2 regions of the Yersinia fenwicki genome follow, and region 1 is predicted to be linked to the other one. Evidence: predicted binding sites of a transcription regulator. Region 1 holds the regulator's gene; the other holds the start of a gene.

Region 1 (3,426 bases):
AACCTCCAGTGGCGGTATTTTTAACAATGCAGCTCAAGTCTGGAACCACACCTTTTACTGGCACTGTTTGTCACCTAATGGCGGTGGCGAACCCACCGGAAAAGTCGCCGATGCCATTAATCGATCTTTTGGATCTTTTGCTGAATTTAAAGAGCAATTTACTGATGCAGCGGTGAAAAACTTTGGTGCGGGCTGGACTTGGCTGGTCAAGAAAGCGGATGGCACGTTAGCTATTGTCAGCACATCAAATGCGGCAACACCGCTGACGACAACTGATAAGCCATTGTTAACCGTAGATGTGTGGGAGCACGCTTACTATATTGATTATCGTAATGCGCGACCAAAATATCTGGAGAATTTCTGGGCATTGGTGAATTGGTCTTTTGTTGAGAAAAACTTAGCCTGAAAAGACGAGAAGCAAAAGACGCCGTGTAATCACATTACCAGCAGAAATAATTAAGGGCGGGTTAACCGCCCTACTTATCACTTCACACCGGCACGCGGCTTAATTAATTCATGACCGCTACGAAGCTAAAGGCAATAATCATCGCCAGCGCACCAACAGTCGTAATCAGCGACATTTTCAAATTGGTATCCATAAGAACTCCTCAGTCGGTTAATTTTTATACTCGTTATACTTCAAGTCGCATGTGCGTCGGCTAGGTTCACTCACTCGAATTATTTAAAGTATAGTAAGGTAAAGGCACATAGTTAGTGCGTTAAATTATTTTCCCACAGTTAAGAAAAAAAATCTTGTCCTCATTACGCACTTTATAACATTGATTACCTCTTCCACTTTTCCTTCAGATCAGCCAAAATTCGCAGTTCATAACTGTATGCCGACTAATAACGTCTAATAAATACACTCAGACGACCATCTGACTTAGCTCTCCAGCCTACTATATTGTTTCTGTCTGAGCGGTGTTCGAGTCATGCAGGCAAACGATTAACATAATACTTACCTGCTGTAACAGGTGAGCTTAGGAGTCATTCTTTTTATGGCAACGATTAAAGATGTGGCCAAACACGCGGGTGTGTCTACTACCACCGTTTCGCACGTTATCAACAAAACTCGTTTCGTCGCCGAAAACACCAAGGCTGCCGTGTGGGCGGCTATTAAAGAACTGCATTATTCGCCGAGTGCTGTGGCGCGCAGTTTGAAAGTTAATCATACTAAATCAATTGGCTTATTGGCGACATCCAGTGAAGCCCCCTATTTCGCTGAAGTGATCGAAGCGGTTGAAAATAGCTGTTATAGCAAAGGTTACACGCTGATTTTGTGTAACTCTCATAATAATCTGGATAAACAAAAAGCCTATTTGGCGATGCTGGCACAAAAGCGTGTTGATGGCTTATTGGTGATGTGTTCTGAATATCCGGAACAGTTACTGGGAATGTTAGAGGATTATCGCAATATTCCGATGGTAGTGATGGATTGGGGAACCGCCCGTGGCGATTTTACCGACTCGATTATTGATAACGCATTCGAAGGCGGTTATTTAGCTGGCCGTTATCTTATTGAGCGTGGTCACCGCGATATCGGGGCTATCCCCGGCCAGTTATCGCGTAATACCGGTGGCGGTCGCCATCAGGGCTTCCTAAAAGCATTAGAGGAGGCCAATATCACCCTGCGAGAAGAATGGGTAGTTCAAGGTGATTTTGAGCCAGAATCCGGCTATAAAGCCATGCATCAAATTCTGACACAAAAGCATCGTCCGACTGCTGTGTTCTGTGGTGGCGATATTATGGCAATGGGTGCGATATGCGCCGCAGATGAATTAGGCTTGCGTGTGCCACAAGATATTTCAGTGATCGGGTATGACAATGTGCGTAATGCCCGCTATTTCTCACCGGCGTTGACCACCATTCATCAGCCGAAAGAGCGATTGGGTGAAACGGCTTTTGCTATGTTACTCGACAGAATTATCAGCAAACGTGAAGACCCTCAAACGATTGAGGTACATCCTAAGCTGGTCGAACGCCGCTCTGTTGCTGATGGTCCATTCCGCGATTATCGCCGCTAAATACTTAGTCTGCCGGTAGCGCACTGTTACCGGCTGCTAATTCTGCCAAATCTCATCATCTGTGCCCTTATCATCTCTTAACCACTCATCATTTAACGTGACACTGTCACCCAAATATTCCAGCATCCAGGCTAGAGCTGGGGAATGGTTATTCTGCTCCCACGTCAAGCAACATGGGCTAGCAGGTAATGGTTCCGCGAGTGTTAGTGCCACCAGTTTCCCTTGTGCAATCAGGGGCGACACCATATGAGCGGGTACCATTCCAATACATAACCCCTCACACAAACAGTCTATGCCCGGTGCCCAATCCGGCGCCACTAATCGCTGCTGGTTATCCAACGTCCATGCATCTCGTTTCGGCAAATTTCGTGCAGTATCCTCTAAACAAAGAGAGGGATAAGGCCGCAACTGATCGTCATTGAGTGGCCCGGTTAGCTGCGCTAAAGGATGATTAACACTCACGACACAATGCCAGGTCAGAAAACCCATGTCGCGAAAGACAAACCGCCCGCCAACAGGGATGGCACGAGTCGCACCAATGGCCATATCCGCTTGCCCATCCACTAGCGCATCCCAAACACCGTTAAAGACTTCATAGCGCACCCGCAATTCAATATCGGGAAAATGACGATAAAAATCCAACACTAAACGGCGGCTCCGCTGAGGTTTGACGATCTTATCGACCACGATATTTAATTGCCCACGCCAGCCATTCGCCACTTGTTGACATTGACGACGTGTGTCATTCATTTTTTTGATAACATCACGCGATTCTTTAATAAAAACTTTACCTGCTTCGGTCAATTCTACATCGCGATGGCGTCGCGCAAATAGTGGCACCGCCAACCACTCCTCCAATTGGCGCACGGTATAACTTATCGCAGACGGTACGCGATGTAATTCTTGCGCAGCAGCACTGAAACTCCCGGTGCGTGCAACGGCATCCACTACATCCAATGAGTATTCTGACCACATGGTTTGGCACTTCCTTTAGACGGAACATTTGATATCAATTTTTTTGACAGCATGGCGCAAATATTAGCGTTTCACAACAGAATATCTCGCCGTTAGAATTCTCCCCCGCAATTAATTTTCAATAACAAAAATTTACCTGCAAAAACTATAATTTAGCCAAAATCATTGGAACCACCGGCAGGCGGCTAACACCCCTGCGGTTTCAAGGACGATGGATATAATGAGAAACAACAATGAAAACAACGTCGAGCTTCATGTTCTACCTGGCAGGTTTGAGCATGTTAGGGTATCTGGCCACTGACATGTATTTGCCCGCATTTGGTGCTATGCAACAAGAATTACAAACCTCCGCTGGCTCTATCAGCGCCAGTCTCAGTATCTTTCTCGCGGGTTTCGCTATGGCCCAACTTATCTGGGGACCCGTTTC
Region 2 (3,426 bases), 1.2 Mb from region 1:
TCTTTCCAGTAAATTGAGCTGAAACTGTAATAACCGGCATGTGCGCCCTGTAATAAGGTCACACACAATAAAAAGCGCCACACCTGCGGCTCAGATAGCAACACTTTCCAGTCGGTGGCAGCTACATTAGCGTGCTTAACTTCTCCCTGAGGCATCACGCTCGGTTTCAACAATGCTCCCAGTAACATGGCTGAAACGCCGAACAGCAAACTGTAAAGAATCGCCGGGTGGCCCCAAACCGAAACTAACTTTCCGGTCAATGCAGAACCAATAACAAAAGCCAGCGAACCCCATAGACGAACCTTGCCGTAATCCATGGTTATTTGTTTTTGCCAGGTCGCCGCCAGCGCATCGGTAAGTGGCACTAATGGGCCAAAAAACAGGTTAAAACCAGCAATAATTAGCATCAACCAGGCCCAACCATGACCAAACCAAAAACCAACCGCAAAGGCTAATGTCAGGAGTGCCAGAATACGGATGGCAGTGACAAGAGAAGAGGGATCTTTAACACTGGGAGCAATAATCAAGCTGCCGAGAAAGCGGGAAATTAATCCCGCGCCAAGCAAAATACCTATAGTTTCAGGCGGTATCCCTTCCCCCTGCAACCAGATGCCCCAGAAAGGCAGGAAAATGCCATAAGAAAAGAAATAGGTGAAATAGCTGAGCGATAGCCAACGTGTTGATTGCAATACCATGAATCCCTCCGAGGTCAGCCGGTCACTGTGACAGAGGCCCCGTCAGCTAGCAACTTTGTCATTAGGCAAACATGTAATTTGAGATTGACTTCACATTTACATTAGGTAAATAACAAAAAACCCGCATTTAGCGAGTTTGAGCTTAATGACAAAACCATTGATAACTTAGTGAGTGAAGGGTTTACCGTATCTAGGGGCACTCCGGTCGCTTACGCGACTACGACCCCCACGGCACGATTCCCCTTCATTTGACTTTGTCAGCAGTCTGAAACCCGCATTTAGCGGGTTTTCATTAGGTTAGAGCGAATCTGATAAGATTATGCGTAAACCGGGAAACGGGCGCAAATGGCCAGAACTTTCTGTTTGATGCGTTCGATAGTGGCTTCGTCGGTGATGTTATCCAACACATCACACATCCAGCCAGCCAGCTCGCGAGACTCTTCTTCTTTGAAACCACGGCGAGTGATTGCGGGGCTACCAATACGCACACCGGAAGTAACAAACGGGCTTTTCGGATCGTTAGGCACACTATTCTTGTTTACTGTGATATTGGCACGACCCAAAGCAGCATCGGCATCTTTACCGGTGATGTTTTTATCGACCAAATCAAGCAAGAACAGGTGGTTATCTGTACCGCCAGAAACTACTTTGTAGCCGCGTTCCAGGAAAACAGCCACCATAGCTTTCGCGTTTTTAGCCACTTGCTGCTGGTAAACCTTGAACTCAGGCTCCATCGCTTCTTTCAGTGCTACCGCTTTACCGGCGATAACATGCATCAATGGGCCACCCTGATTCGCTGGGAACACAGAGGAGTTCAGTTTTTTATACAGCTCTTCATCACCGCCTTTCGCCAAAATCAAGCCACCGCGTGGGCCAGCCAGTGTTTTGTGGGTGGTAGTGGTTACGATATGTGCATGTGGAACCGGGTTAGGATAAACGCCCGCAGCAACCAGGCCCGCTACGTGAGCCATATCGACAAAGAACCATGCGCCGATGCTATCGGCGATTTCGCGCATTTTTGCCCAGTCAACAATACCGGAATAAGCAGAGAAGCCACCGATGATCATTTTTGGTTTATGAATTTCGGCCTGACGCGCCATATCTTCATAATCAATTTTGCCTGACTCATCAATGCCGTAAGGAACGATATTGTACAGTTTGCCGGAGAAGTTAACCGGTGAACCGTGGGTCAGATGGCCGCCGTGCGCCAAATTCATCCCCAAAACAGTGTCACCCGGTTGCAGCAATGCAGAGTAAACGGCCACGTTCGCCTGAGAACCGGAATGCGGCTGAACGTTAGCATAATCAGCGCCGAACAACTCTTTTGCGCGGTCAATAGCCAACTGCTCAACGATATCAACATACTCACAGCCACCGTAGTAACGCTTGCCCGGATAGCCTTCAGCATATTTGTTGGTCAACTGAGAGCCCTGAGCCTGCATAACGCGCGGGCTAGTGTAGTTCTCAGAGGCAATCAGCTCGATGTGCTCTTCTTGGCGCACCACTTCTTGCTCCATTGCACGCCATAAATCTGCATCATAATCGGCAATGTTCATTTCACGCTTTAACATCCGGCTCTCCTGACTTAGCTTGCTAAATAGACCTAGTGGACCACCCGTTTGGGTTCTGTCACACAGTGTAAACTGTTTCCCCCCCGTTAAGATAGGTCTTGACAGAGGTTTTTACGCAAACGATTGGCTTCAGACAGCGTAAGGCTTTGACCTGTTCAGACTTCATCCAAGACAACGGAATTATCCTCATATTCATTATGTGATTTTTTCATATTCTGTGAACTGACACGGCACGCTAATCCCATATAAGAATGATGTGCATTTACAAATTAGGCTGCAATCTATAAGATGTATTTAAAATACATGTACTGAATCACACACAATAACACCTGAAGTCATTGGCATCGCAGTCAGGGCGAAAGGGATAAATATTTAAGGAGCACCGCATGCTGGATAGTCAAACCATCGCCACCGTTAAATCCACTATTCCGTTACTGGCCGCCACAGGCCCCAAGCTAACGGCGCATTTTTATGACCGCATGTTTGAGCACAATCCCGAGCTGAAACACATTTTCAATATGAGCAATCAGTTTAATGGGGATCAACGTGAAGCCCTGTTCAACGCCATTTGTGCTTATGCGGCGAATATTGAAAATCTGGCGGCTCTACTGCCCGCGGTTGAACGTATTGCTCAAAAACACACCAGCTTGAACATTCAGCCTGAGCATTACTCGATAGTTGGTTATCACTTGATAAGCACACTGGATGAAATGTTTTCTCCTGGTCAGGAAGTGTTAGATGCCTGGGCGAAAGCCTACGGTGTGCTGGCTGATGTATTTATTACCCGGGAAAACCAAATTTATCAACAAGGTGAAAATAGTACCGGCGGCTGGCGAACCTTGCGCCGTTTCCGCATCATCAAAAAAGAGATGCAGAGTGAGGTTATTTGCAGTTTTGTGTTAGCACCTGAAGACGGTGGTCGGGTATTGGATTTCAAACCAGGACAATATCTGGGTATTTATATTGAAGATGAACGGCTTGAATATCAGGAAATACGCCAATACTCCCTGACAGCTGCACCAAATGGAAAAACCTACCGTATTGCGGTGAAACGGGAAGAGCAAGGAACAGTTTCCAATTATATGCACCGTGAATTGAATGAAGGCGACAGTGTGCGCATTGCCCCTCCGCGTGGTGATTTCTTCTTAGACATTACGCCA

What was found. Region 1 encodes PurR, which represses purine synthesis genes. Its sites were predicted from a motif close to CANGCAAACGTTTGCNTG; they were not measured.
Positions count from the first base shown of each region.
Region 2: a site for PurR is predicted at 2,379-2,396, ahead of glyA (serine hydroxymethyltransferase). Genes of this name have one in related genera too.

Region 1 covers NZ_CP170755.1:2,333,054-2,336,479, forward strand. The annotation lists gene sodB (superoxide dismutase [Fe]) at 1-406, shown strand, start outside; gene ACF3VQ_RS10765 (YnhF family membrane protein) at 510-599, opposite strand; gene purR (HTH-type transcriptional repressor PurR) at 999-2,024, shown strand; gene punR (DNA-binding transcriptional activator PunR) at 2,061-2,999, opposite strand; gene punC (purine nucleoside transporter PunC) at 3,233-3,426, shown strand, end outside.
Region 2 covers NZ_CP170755.1:1,172,749-1,176,174, reverse strand. The annotation lists gene ACF3VQ_RS05465 (3-phenylpropionate MFS transporter) at 1-695, opposite strand, end outside; gene glyA (serine hydroxymethyltransferase) at 1,013-2,266, opposite strand; gene hmpA (NO-inducible flavohemoprotein) at 2,653-3,426, shown strand, end outside.